DNA from 4 places in the Paenarthrobacter sp. NPDC089714 genome. Region 4 is predicted to be linked to each of the others. Evidence: riboswitches for the same ligand, from Rfam matches in the RefSeq annotation. Region 4 holds a riboswitch; each other region holds the start of a gene.

What was found. A riboswitch is a leader RNA that binds a small molecule or an ion and turns the genes downstream of it on or off. The one in region 4 is predicted to bind S-adenosylmethionine.
Region 1: another riboswitch for S-adenosylmethionine. It lies ahead of ACIPY3_RS20720 (DUF1737 domain-containing protein); the one in region 4 lies ahead of ACIPY3_RS05755 (homoserine O-acetyltransferase).
Region 2: another riboswitch for S-adenosylmethionine. It lies ahead of ACIPY3_RS11815 (hypothetical protein); the one in region 4 lies ahead of ACIPY3_RS05755 (homoserine O-acetyltransferase).
Region 3: another riboswitch for S-adenosylmethionine. It lies ahead of ACIPY3_RS18775 (LLM class flavin-dependent oxidoreductase); the one in region 4 lies ahead of ACIPY3_RS05755 (homoserine O-acetyltransferase).

Annotation. Positions count from the first base shown of each region.
Region 1 is NZ_JBIVGX010000017.1:40,490-43,690, forward strand. Features, by position in the region: gene ACIPY3_RS20715 (NtaA/DmoA family FMN-dependent monooxygenase) at 1-1,323, opposite strand, end outside; SAM riboswitch class IV at 1,499-1,611, shown strand; gene ACIPY3_RS20720 (DUF1737 domain-containing protein) at 1,625-1,885, shown strand; gene ACIPY3_RS20725 (rhodanese-like domain-containing protein) at 1,882-2,292, shown strand; gene ACIPY3_RS20730 (O-succinylhomoserine sulfhydrylase) at 2,295-3,201, shown strand, end outside.
Region 2 is NZ_JBIVGX010000005.1:209,842-213,042, forward strand. Features, by position in the region: gene ACIPY3_RS11805 (VIT1/CCC1 transporter family protein) at 1-582, opposite strand, end outside; gene ACIPY3_RS11810 (hypothetical protein) at 851-1,042, shown strand; gene ACIPY3_RS11815 (hypothetical protein) at 1,039-1,377, opposite strand; SAM riboswitch class IV at 1,394-1,513, opposite strand; gene ACIPY3_RS11820 (sodium:solute symporter) at 1,655-3,193, opposite strand.
Region 3 is NZ_JBIVGX010000013.1:60,428-63,628, reverse strand. Features, by position in the region: gene ACIPY3_RS18780 (NtaA/DmoA family FMN-dependent monooxygenase) at 1-572, opposite strand, end outside; gene ACIPY3_RS18775 (LLM class flavin-dependent oxidoreductase) at 614-1,711, opposite strand; SAM riboswitch class IV at 1,747-1,856, opposite strand; gene ACIPY3_RS18770 (PLP-dependent cysteine synthase family protein) at 2,082-3,201, shown strand, end outside.
Region 4 is NZ_JBIVGX010000002.1:293,513-296,713, forward strand. Features, by position in the region: gene ACIPY3_RS05750 (bifunctional o-acetylhomoserine/o-acetylserine sulfhydrylase) at 1-1,150, shown strand, start outside; SAM riboswitch class IV at 1,313-1,427, shown strand; gene ACIPY3_RS05755 (homoserine O-acetyltransferase) at 1,442-2,563, shown strand; gene ACIPY3_RS05760 (winged helix DNA-binding domain-containing protein) at 2,601-3,201, opposite strand, start outside.

The DNA of each region.
Region 1 (3,201 bases), on a different contig from region 4:
GTCCAGAAGGTTCTGGCGGAAACCGCCGTCGCCGTAGCTCGTCCGCAGCAAGCCCCGCCTCCGGAGTTCGGGAGTCAGTTTGTCCAACACGCCGTGGACCGTCACGGGATCGACGAAGCCGGAGAACAGGAAACCGTCCCCGCCGACAGCCGCGCCGGTCTCCTCGAGGTAATCAGCAATCTCTTCCGTGGTGCCGATGATCGAGTCTCCGGCTCCCCCGCTGCGGGCCTGCAGGATCTGGCGCAACGTGGACCCTGGAGGGGCTGCCCTGGAGAAGTGTTCCAGTGTTCCCTGGTTGCTGTTGGTGCTCAGGGTGGGGAGGGGCTCGTCGAGGTCGAACTTCTTGAAGTCGATCACCGAGAGGTAGGAGATCGAGTTGAGTTGGCTGTCGATATCCCGTTGTGTGAGCTCCCGGCGCTGCGCCCTCAGTTCCTCCGCCTCTGCAGTGGACCCCACCACGGTGGGCTTGAGGACGAAAAGGACCTTGACGTCGTCGGGGTTCCTGCCCGCCTTCGACGCCTCCTCGCGGATGGAATCGCGGTAGGCCTTCATGCCGTCCACACCGCGCGCCAAAGCGATCGCCACGTCCGCATTTCCGCCCGCGAACGCCTTGCCGCGGGGCGAGGCCCCGGCCTGTACCAGCACAGGTTCCTCCGGTAGCGGGGCCGTATTGAGGGGTCCACGAACCTTGAAGAAGTCGCCCTGGTGGTTGATCGGGTGAACCTTGGTGTGGTCCGCGAACCTGCCGGCCTCCACGTCCTCAAGCACAGCGCCAGGTTCCCAACTGCGCCACAGCCGCCTGACGACGTCGACGAACTCCTCAGCCTTCTCATACCGCAGGTCGTGCTCGATCTGTTGGTCCAGGCCATAGTTCTGGGCGGCGAGGTCGCTGCCCGAAGTGACGACGTTCCACCCGAGCTGCCCCTCGGAGAAGTGCTGGAGCGTGGCGAGGAGCCGCGCCGCGGTGAAGGGCGGGTAGAAGGAGGCGCTGACGGTCGGAACAATCCCCAGGTGCTGCGTGGCCGAGAGCAGGTACGGAACCAGGGCCAGGGGGTCGTGTTTGGGCGCGAAGGATGCGTGGGCCAAGGACACCTCGGCGGTGCCGCCGTAAGTATCCGGAACGGTGAGGGAATCCTCGATGATGAACAGGTCCAGCCCGGATCGCTCGAAGGCCCTGACGGCCTCCTGGTACAGCGCGGGTTTCTTCCAGTCGTAACCCAGTCCGTAGCCGGGCGTCCCCCAGCCTTGGACTCCGAATCCGTGGCCCACGAACCATCCAAAATGAAGCATGGGCTTGAGTGTAGAACTGCTGTGTCCGTTCACCGCGACCTGATTTCATGCGAAGTTACAGGGGGTCGTACTGCGTCAATTATGCTCCCGCGGCGTCACATTTGGACCCCGTTCGGCCCGCCCCGGGGAGGCACCGGTTACGCAACATGACGACGGCGGTGCAGTCGCCAAATGCGGCTTCCCGGCCGCGGATGTTACGTTTTTCTTGAGTAATGAGCACCAGCGTTAAGCCCTGACTTGCTGGTCGGCAACCCTCTCCCGCGGCGGGGTGCCTCAGGTGACTACTCGGCGTCTTCGAACTTCGAACTGCAAGCGTGACTGAGGAGCACCACGAATGCCTGAACCCACTGAAGAAAAACTCTCCTACCGCCTGATCACGGGTCCTGATACCCGTGACTTCTGCGAACGGATCTCCGCTGCTTTGGCCGAGGGCTACGTGCTGCACGGCAGCCCGGCGGCCACGTTCAACGGCGAAACCGTCATCGTGGCGCAGGCCGTGATCCTGCCCGCTGCGGTAGCCAGTTCGGACGCAGCTGTTGCGAGCGCCGTGGACGAGTTGGACAACTACGAGGAAGCATTCGAGGGCCACGCATGAGCTACGCAGGTGACCTGACCCCGCAGGACGCGTGGGCAAAACTTGAAGACGGCGCCATCCTGGTGGACGTGCGCACCGAGGGCGAATGGGCCCACATCGGTATTCCGGACACCAAGGCCACGGAGAACGATCCCCTGTTCATCCAGTGGAACCTCGCCGGCGGCATCCCGAACTCCCGCTTCCTGGAGGACCTGCAACAGCAGGCCCCCGAGGGCGACGGCGTGGAGCTCGTTTTCATCTGCCGTTCCGGCCAGCGCTCCATCGCTGCCGCCATCGCCGCTACTCAGGCCGGCTTCACGGCCTACAACGTCCTTGAAGGCTTTGAGGGCGAACCCGACCGTTATGGCGAACGCACCGTCAACGGCTGGAAGAACCGTGGCCTGCCGACCAACCTGGGGAACGACTAAAAGTGACTTTCAATCCTGACGCCGCCGGCTGGAGCCCTGACACCCAGGCCGTCCGCGGTGGCCTTGACCGTACCAACTTCCAGGAAACCGCAGAGCCGGTTTTCCTGAACTCCGGGTTCGTCTACGAATCCGCTGCCGCCGCGGAACGCGCCTTCACGGGCGAAGACGAGCGCTTCGTCTACTCCCGCTACGGCAACCCGACTGTGGCCACCTTCCAGGAACGCCTGAGACTGCTGGAAGGAACCGAGGCATGCTTCGCGACGGCGTCCGGCATGTCCGCGGTCTTCACTGCCTTGGGTGCCTTGCTGGGTGCCGGTGACCGTGTGGTTGCCGCCCGCTCACTGTTCGGCTCCTGCTTTGTGATCCTCAATGAGATCCTGCCGCGCTGGGGCGTGGAGACCGTTTTCGTTGACGGGCCGGACCTGGACCAGTGGCGTGCTGCCCTGTCCGAGCCGACCACAGCCGTCTTCTTCGAGTCCCCGTCCAACCCGATGCAGGAAATCGTGGACATCCAGGCCGTCAGCGAACTGGCCCACGCCGCGGGGGCGACAGTCGTCGTCGACAATGTCTTTGCCACTCCCCTGCTGCAGCGCTGTGGCGACCTGGGCGCGGACGTGATTGTCTACTCCGGCACCAAGCACATTGACGGTCAAGGGCGCGTCATGGGCGGGGCGATCCTGGGCACCAAGGAATTCATCGATGGCCCGGTCAAGCAACTCATGCGCCACACCGGCCCCTCCCTTTCCTCGTTCAACGCGTGGGTGCTCACCAAGGGCCTCGAAACCATCGGGCTGCGCGTGAACCACAGCTCGGCTTCCGCGCTGAAGATCGCCGAGTGGCTCGAGCAGCAGCCGGCCATCAGCTGGGTCAAGTACCCGCTCCTGAAGTCGCACCCGCAGTACGAGCTCG
Region 2 (3,201 bases), on a different contig from region 4:
ACTCATCAGCACCACGGCACTGGAAACGCCCGTCGCGGCCATGCCCATCACCAGGGAAAGGTTGCTGACCAGGCCGTCGTTGGCGCCGAAAACCGCTGCGCGGAACGTGCCGGACAACCTGTTGCGGCCGCGGGTTGCGAGGCCGCGGACAACTTCCTCATGGATTTGCTCGTCGGCCACCATGGCGGGGGTGGCGTACGGGTCGGTGCCATAGGGGGAGCGCCCCTCAGCACGTTGGGCCAACGCGAGGACGAAGACGGATCCGAAGTGCCGCGCCAGGAAACCGAGGAGCCGGCTGCGTGCGGACGCCGCCTTGGGCATGCCGGCGTGTTCCCCGAGCAGCTTGAGCCAGTGGGCTTCGTGCCGGCCTTCCGCCTCTGCCAGGGCCAGGAGGATCTGGCGTTCCTCGCCGTCACGGCGTTGGGCGAGTTCGCGGTAGACGGCGGCCTCGGCCCGTTCGTCTGCCAGGTACTGCCGCCAGCGCCGGATATCCGACTGCGTGGGTGTTCGCGGGGCTTCGTCTGCGGGGTGGGGGGCCGGAGCGGGGCTCGACGGACCGTGGGATTCCTGGTGCTGTTGCACTGTTTCTCCTGGGCTTGATGGGACGGTTACGGCCCCTTTGCACCGCCCACTGTACCGCTTATTTCCGGGGATTTTTGGCTGGTATTCCTTAGCGGGAATGTTCGGCATGCCTTAATTCCGTACCCTGCTGCAGCGGCGCTGCGGCCGTCGGCAACCCTCCCTTGACCCCTCCTTGAGGCGGTGCTCAGATGGATAGACAGGGGCGGGGCACTCCCCGCACATCGGTCAGTGGACCGCCTGGTGCGGCCCGTCGGACGGAGGTTGCAGCATGAGCACCGAATCACATCCCCACCACCCGGAACGGGCAACCATCGAATCGGATCCGGCCTACGACTACAACGAGGACCAGGAAGTGGACGAGGCCTGGGCAGAGGAAGGCGAGGTGGCGGACGACGACGAGCGCATTGTGCCGCTCGATGAGGCAGAGGAAGAATTCCGCGGCGACGGCGACGACTCCTAGGCGGCCGGCACCAGGTTGAAGAGCCGCTCGCGCCCGGCGGCACGTCCGACGGCGGCAACGGTCACCGTCAGCGTCTGCGACGCGGAACACCAACGCGCGGCGCGGACGGACCGTGCCAACGCCGCGGCCAGCAGCCGGGGCTCGGGGTGGTGAAAGCGTTCGGCGCGGCCGCGCGCTGCAATGATCACCGTGCCGTGGACGAGATCGACGACGGGAATCACCCGGACTGCGGGGGCGGCGCTTTCGATGGGGCTGGCGTTGATCAAAGCCGCTTGGGATGCGCCTGCTCGGTGTGCGGGATCTTGGATCGTGCTGGTTTCAGCCTGGTACGGCAAGGACTGCTCCTTGGTGGGAGTGCTCTTGCCCGCTCGGTTGTCTCTGGTCCGGGGCGGGCCGCTTCCTCATCCGAACCACCCGTGAACATGGGGTTGGTGTGCGGCCAGTCGGAGCTTGGCGCCACATCTCTTGAAGCTGCGTCCTATCCTAATGCCTCCCCGCAATGGGGGTGGGTGTGCTTGTGGATGCCGGGGACGACGCAAACGGCGACGCCACCCCGCGAAGGGTGGCGCCGCCGTCGTGAATTGCTTGGTTTACCGCAGTGAATCGAGCCTGTCAGGCCTTGTGGCTGGTGACCGGGTGGGCGTCCAGCGGGAGCTCATCCGAGATGGCTCCAGCAACCCGCTTGTCCCACGCCGCGCGGACGGCGGCATCGGTGGGCGGAGTGAGCAGAGAGATCACCACGAACGTCACGAACGAAGCGCCGAGGCCCCAGTAGATGGGATCGTTCGCGTAGACGCCGTCGGCGCTCTCGATCACACCCGTTGCGAAGAGGATCAGCAGGACCAGGGTGAGGACCGAGCCCACGGCCATGGACCAGGCTGCCGCGATGCCGGTACCGCGCTTCCATACAAGGCCGCCGAGGATGGCGACGAGGAGGCCGCCTACCAGGATGTCGTATGCGATGGTGAGGGCCACGACCACGTCCTGGGCCGCCATGGAGATCAGGACCGCCAGGACGCCGAGGCCCAGGACCCAGTAGCGGTTCGCCTTGACGTCGTGCTCGGGGTTCTCCGTGTCGTCGGTGTTGATGGTCTTGCCGAACCAGCTTGCGACGAACGGGACAACGTCTGCGCGAGCCACTGTGGCCGCGGCAATGAGTGCGCCGGAGGCGGTGGACATCATCGCGGCAACGGCAGCTGCCATGACCAGGCCGCCAATGCCGATGGGCAGGATGTGCGTTGCCACCTCGGCGTAGACAACGTCCTTGCCGAGGTTTGCCACGTCGATGTCCGGCAAGGCCACGCGTGCGGCGAGGCCGATCAGGGCGCCGGCTACACCGTAGAGGATGCAGTAGACGCCGGCGGTTGCGCCGCCCCAGCGTGCAACCGTGGGGGTCTTTGCCGTGAAGACGCGCTGCCAGATGTCCTGGCCGATCAGGAGGCCAAGCGTGTACACCACGAAGTACGTGATGATGGTCTGCAGGCCGATGCCGTCGATCTGGAAGAAGCTTGCATCAACGCGCTGGCGGATGCCGTCCAGGCCGCCGGCTGCGTTCATGACGAACGGCAGCATCAGCAGGAAGATGCCCACGGTCTTGATGATGAACTGGACCTGGTCAGCAAGGGTGATGGACCACATGCCACCGATGGTGGAGTAAACCAGCACGATCGCACCGCCCACGGCGATTGCCAGCCAGCGTTCCCAGTCGAAAAGGACCACGAAGATGGTGGCGTAGGCGCCGGTGGAGGTTGCGCAGAGCATGAGGGTGTAGGCCAGCATGACGATGCCGGAGGTCTGGGTGGCCTTGCTTCCATAGCGGAGGCTCAGCATCTGCGAGACCGTGTAGATCTTCAGGCGCTGGATGGTGCCGGCGAACAGCAGGCTCAGCAAGAGGACGCCGGCGCCGATGGCCACCACCAGCCACATGCCGGAGATGCCGAACTTGTAGCCCAGGCCAACGCCGCCAACGGTGGATGCGCCACCCAGGACAACCGCGGCCATGGTGCCGGTGTAGAGGAACGGTCCCAGGCGGCGGCCGGCCACCAGGAAGTCGCTGTTGTTCTTGGTGCGGGACTTGCCCCACCAGCCGAACGCCAGCATGGCAAGCAAATACACCACCACAATGGCGATGTTGATGAACGAAGAGTCCATGAGTGGCT
Region 3 (3,201 bases), on a different contig from region 4:
CCTTCGCGGAGCCAGCGGGCGTCGTTCCGGGACCCGGCGATTGCGCCGTCGGCCCAGGAATCCCAGATCGCTTTGGCCGTCTGGACGAACTCTTCGGCCCGGTTATAGCGGTCCTCGTGCTTGAGGAACCCGCCGCGCCGGAAGTTGGCGCCGGTCCATGCGTTGTCCGTGGTGACGATGTTCCACGCGGCGCGGCCGTCGGACAGGAGGTCCAGGCTGGCCAGCCGGTGGGCGAGGTCCGCGGGATCGTTGTAGGTGGTGTTCTGGGTAGCCACCAGGCCGATGTTGGTGGTGACAGCTGCCAGGGCAGCGAGGGCGGTCTGGGCGTCCGGGCGCCCTGCGACGTCAAGGTCGTGGATCTTGCCGAGGTGCTCGCGGAGGCGGAGGCCCTCGCCCAGGAAGAACGCGGTGAACAGGCCGCGTTCAGCGGTCTGGGCCACGCGGCGGAAGGATTCGAAATCGGTCTGCGAGCCGCTGGCTGCGTCCTTCCAGACCGTGGTGTGGTTGACGCCCTGGAAGAAGACGCCGAACTGGATCTGCCCGTTGCCTGCGATGCGGTGGTGCTTGGTCATGGGTGAGCTCTCTTGTGGTTTCTGTGATGCGTGGGCGTCGGTCAGGCCGCGGCGTAGCGGTTGGCCGGGCGGGGAAGATGGAACGTTTCCCGCAGCGTCGCGCCCGGTTTGGGTGGCGTCACCAACCCGGTCTTGTGCAGCGCGGGGAGCACCTTGTAGGCCAGTTCGGGAAGATCGATGTCCAGGACAGCAGGCTTGAGGCGAACGCCGTCTGCCGCTGCGAACAGTGTGGTGAGCACTTCCACCAGGCCTTCGGCGCTTCCGGCGTAGCGGGCTCCGCCCTGCCATTCCTCGTGGGAGTCCAATTCGGCCAGGCGCTCGGCGGCCGTCTGTCCACGGGCATCCAGGATGACGTCCAACTCCACGAGCGTCCGCTGGGCACCAGCCGCCGCTGCCGCGTGGGCCGCCGTCGGAAGGGCCTCAACGGACGCTGCGGATACCAAGGCAACGTCTGCCTCGACGGCCGGAATGAGACCTGCGGGGGCAAATACCACCAACTGTCCCTGCAAGGGGCGGGGGATGATGGACGGTCCCTTCACGGAGAAACGCGCTCCTTCGAAGTCGGCGTAGTGGATCTTGTCCCGGTCGAGGTAGCGGCCCGTGGACACGTCCCGGAGCACGGCGTCATCTTCCCAGGAATCCCAGAGCCTGCGGCTGGCTTGGACCACATCGGCTGCCTCGGCCGCGACCTCGTTCTCTGCCAGCGGCGTGCGGCCCACGGAGCGGGCTTCCTCCAGCAGGTTCGCGGCGTTCACCAACCAACCGGCCCTGCCCTGGGAGGAGTAGTCCAGGCTGGCGAGCTGGGTTGCGACGTGGAATGGCTCAGTGAAGAGCGTTCCTGCTTCCGGAACCAGGCCCAGGGAGCCCGTGAGGGGCGCTGCGAACGCGGCGCGCTGAATGGCGTCGATACGCGTTGGGATTCCTGTGCTGCCGGCATCCACGGCCCGGGTGTCCTTGAACGTGGCAAGGTGAAATCCCGCGATATCGGCGGCCTGGACAGTCTCACGGATCCGTAAGCCCCCCAACAGCGCCTGCGGATCGTGGAGCGCCTTTCGCCACGCAGCCGGGTGGGCTCCATCGCCGTCGAGCTCCAGCCCAACAACGCGTGAACGGAATTCGGGTACAGAATTTGTAGGCATGTTCTCTCTTTTCAGAGGCCGCCGCGCGGCCGGTCGACATTCACTTGCCGCAAACGCGGCCAGGTCTGTTTCCGGAGCACCCCGCCACCTAATGCCTGAGGGTTGCCGCAGCGCGAGCCGGTCCTTGGCGCGCTGACTCTTGACCTGGAACTGAATCTAGGAGCACCTCCAAGGAATGTACAAACGCCCTGACGCGGGGCGTCAACGCGGGAAACACCGCGTCAACGGACTGCCAAATTCGTCATTTTCCACTCCGGCCTGTACCCCGCGTGACGATGCGTTGCGTCGCGTTGAGCCGCATGTAGCGACGCCTGACGTGTTGCTCAACGCTTTTTGGCGCGCGGTTTTCCTGCCTCCTAGCGTGGGCGGCATGACCGTCTACGAATCAGTCCTCGATGCCATCGGTGGCACTCCCCTGCTCCGTTTGAAGAAGCTCGGCGCGGGCGTCCGGCCACGCATTTACGCGAAGCTGGAGTTCCAGAACATTGGTGGCAGCGTCAAGGACCGCGCTGCACTGTCCATGATCCGCGCAGCTGAACAGGCCGGACTCTTAAAGGCTGGCGGGACGGTGGTTGAAGGAACCAGCGGTAATACCGGGATCGGGCTGAGCCTGGTGGCGGCACAACTGGGCTACCGTTCGGTGATCTTCGCTCCCGCTGCCACTGCAGCGGAAAAGGTCCGGCTGCTCCGGGCTTTCGGGGCAGAAGTGCACCTGGTGGCCGACTTCGTGCCGCGCTCACACCCGGACCATCTGGCGAACCGAGCGGCGGCCTTTGCAGCCTCAACCCCGGGTGCCTGGCTGGCACTCCAGTACGACAACCCGGCCAACCCCGACGCGCACTTTGCCGGCACAGGACCTGAAATATGGAAAGACACTGAGGGTGCGGTGACGCATTTCGTTGCGAGCGTCGGAACCGGAGGGACCATCAGCGGCACCGGCCGCTACTTGAAGGAAGCCAGCGACGGCCTGGTCCAGGTCATTGCGGCAGACCCTGAGCACTCCCGCTACGGTGGCGGCAACGGCTCACTCAAATACACCGAAGGTGCCGGTCACCCCCTTCACCCGGCCTCCGCGGAGGACATCTGGCCTGAAGCGTTCGACACCACCTTGGTGGACAAGTACTTCAGCATCAGCGATCGCGACGCCATCTTCACCGCCCGCCGTGCAGCACTCGAGGAAGGGCTGCTCATTGGCGCCACGGGAGGCACAGCCTTGGCGGCGGCTCTGGAACTTGCAGCCACCTTGGATGAAAGCCACACCATCGTTGCGGTCATCCCCGACTCGGGCAGGAACTACCTCTCCACCTATTTCGACGACGCGTGGCTCACCTCGCTCGGCTTCCTGGAACCGACGACGCCGGACGGAACCATCCGCTCGCTCCTCACCGGTGCGCCTGCCGGAGTTCATCTCCTGGCGAACGGCCTGACAGCGGCGGAGGCCGCCGTCGAACTTCACACCCGGTCGCTGGGGCCAAGCGAGCCGGCGTTCC
Region 4 (3,201 bases):
CACCCGTATCGGCAACCCCACCCAGGATGCCGTGGAGCAGCGGATAGCCAGCCTCGAAGGTGGCCTGGGTGCCCTGCTCCTCAGCTCCGGGCAGGCCGCGGAAACTTTAGCGATCCTCAACGTCGCCGAAGCGGGCGACCACGTGGTGGCCAGCCCCAGCCTCTACGGCGGAACCTACAACCTGCTGGCCCACACCCTGAAGAAGTTCGGGATCTCCGTGACCTTCGTCGAGGACCCGGACAACCTCGAGCAGTGGCGCAACGCCGTGCAGCCGAACACCAAGCTGTTCTTCGGCGAGGTTGTCTCCAACCCGCGCCAGGACGTCCTGGACATTGAGGGCATTGCCAAGGTTGCCCACGAAGCGGGCGTCCCCCTGATCGTGGACAACACGCTGTCCACCCCGTACCTGATCCGTCCCATCGAATGGGGCGCCGACATCGTGGTCCACTCGGCCACCAAATACCTGGGTGGCCACGGTGCGGCGATTGCCGGCGTCATTGTGGACTCCGGAAACTTCGACTTCGGCAAGGACCCGGAGCGCTTCCCAAATTTCAACACCCCGGATCCCAGCTACAACGGCCTGGTCTATGCCCGCGACCTCGGCAAGGACGGCGCGCTCGGGGCCAACCTTTCCTACATCCTCAAGGCCCGCGTCCAGTTGCTGCGCGACCTTGGCTCCGCGGTTTCTCCGTTCAACGCGTTCCTCATCGCCCAAGGCCTGGAAACCCTGAGCCTGCGCGTGGAGCGTCACGTCGCGAACGCCACCACAGTGGCCGAATGGCTGGAAGCCCATGACGACGTCGAATCCGTCGCCTTCGCGGGGCTGCCGTCCAGCCCCTGGTTTGAGCGTGGGCGCAAGTACGGCCCCCGCGGTACCGGTGCCGTTGTCGCGTTCACCATCAAGGGCGGCGTGGAAGCGGGCAAGCGATTCGTTGACGCCTTGGAGCTGCACTCGCACGTGGCCAACATCGGCGATGTCCGGTCCCTGGTGATCCACCCGGCCTCCACCACCCACAGTCAGTTGACCGTGGAGCAGCAGGCTGTAGCCGGCGTTACTCCGGGACTGGTCCGTCTCGCGGTGGGCATTGAGCACGTAGATGACATCATCGCCGACCTTGAGGCGGGATTCCGCGCGGCCAAGGGCGCCTGACGCCGGTTCTGCCGTGAAGTACGGTGGCGCCACCCGGCCGACGATTATTCGCCGGGCGGCGCTGCCGGGTGCTCGTTCATGAACGAAGATGCTCCAAACCGTCACACAGCTGTCACATTCTTCGCCAGAACGGCTGTGTTCTTCCTAGACTCTTACGTATTAGGTCATGAGTGCCAGTGACAGCCCCGGCTTGCTGGCCGGCAACCCTCCTCCGCGGTGGGGTGCCCCGGGTGAGGACCTGGCCTGCCGCATGAAAGGCGGTGGGCAAGCGCGAGGTTAGGTGTCAAAGGAATGACCATTACTGCTACAGCCCTTCCCACGTCCGAGGAAGCAGACGGAACCCTCAAGTACGCCCACGTGGGCCCGCTGGAACTCGAAGCCGGCGGCTTCCTTCCCGATGTGGTGTTGGCCTACGAAACATGGGGCCAGCTGAACGCCGATGCCTCAAACGCCGTGCTGGTGGAGCATGCCCTGACCGGTAGTACCCACGTCGCCCGCGGCGCCACCGACGAAGACGGATGGTGGGAGCAACTGGTAGGGCCAGGTGCCACGATCGATACCGACAGGTTCTTCGTTATTTCGATCAACATCGTGGGTGGTTGTAACGGCAGCACCGGGCCGTCGTCAGCGGCTCCGGACGGAAAACCGTGGGGTTCCCGGTTCCCGCTGGTCACCCTCCGGGACACCACCGAGGCTGAGTCCCGCCTGGCCGATGCCTTGGGAATCCCCGCTTGGCACTCCGTACTGGGCGGTTCCATGGGAGGTGCCCGTGCGCTCGAATGGGCTGTGACTTTCCCGGAGCGGGTCAAGCGCTGTGCGGTGGTGTCCGTGGGTGCCTACAGCACCGCAGAACAAATCGCCTTCGCCCAGTCGCAGACGCTCGCCATCCGCCAGGACCCCAACTTCAACGACGGCGACTACTACCAGGGTGCCGCGCCGGAGGCCGGCCTCGCCCTGGCCCGAAGGATCGCCCACATCACCTACCGATCCGCCTTGGAATTGGATGTCCGTTTCGGCCGCGAACCGCAGCACCAGGAAACCCCGCTCGCCGCAGCCATCCTGGGGAAGCGCGGCCGGTACCAGGTGGAAAGCTACCTCGACCACCAAGGCACCAAGCTGGTGCGGCGCTTTGACGCCAACAGTTACATCGCCATCACCGAGGCCCTGATGAGCCACGACGTCACGCGAGGACGGGGTACTTTGCAGGAGGCCCTGGGCCGCACGACTGCCGAGTTCTTTATTGCCGCCGTGGATACGGACCGGCTTTATTTTCCGGCCCAGTCCAAGGAACTCGCCGACGCGTTGCCGGGTGACGTTCCGGTGCATGTGATCGAGGCTCCCATCGGCCACGACGGCTTCCTCACGGAGATCGGGCAACTCTCGGCGCAGTTGCGGGAGTCCTTCTTCGCCTGAGCGGGGTACCGGGCAGGCTGTCCAACGGGCATTGCCGTCAGGCCAGCCTGGCTTCCATGCCCAGGAACCGGCCATAACGGTCCACTTCGGCTTCCAGGGCCCGCTGGACGGCGGGCGTGGCGGGCTGGTTCAGGCGGACATCGAGTTCACAGGTGCCACCGGCGAATCCGTGGCGCCACCAGCCGGCCAGCCTGCCATCCAGCAGGACTACGTGCATGGGGCCGCCGTTTTCCGGGAAGTAGGGTGCCACCCCGCCGAGATAGTGCCGGGACTGCGAGTAGCCCATGACGTACTCGTCGTAGCACTGGATGAGGTCCACGCGGGGGAGTGCGGCGTCCGGATCTGAGCCGACCTCCCGGGCGGCCCCGGTCCGCTCCAACCCGGCAACATCATCCGCTGCCAGATGGAAGTCCAGCCCGTCGAGCGGGAGCGAGGCCAAGGCCCCAGGGGCAACGTCGGCGGCTACCTCGAGCCCACGCTTCACGTCCTTCATGGTCAGGCCGGACCACGCCGAGCAATCCTTGACCGTGGCCGGTCCGCGGCTGGTGAAGTACCGCAGGGCCAACTGGCCCAATGCCTGGTCCCGTTCATCGGCGTCCAAAGCGTCAGGTCCAGGCTCGGGTACCCGTTCCCCGAAC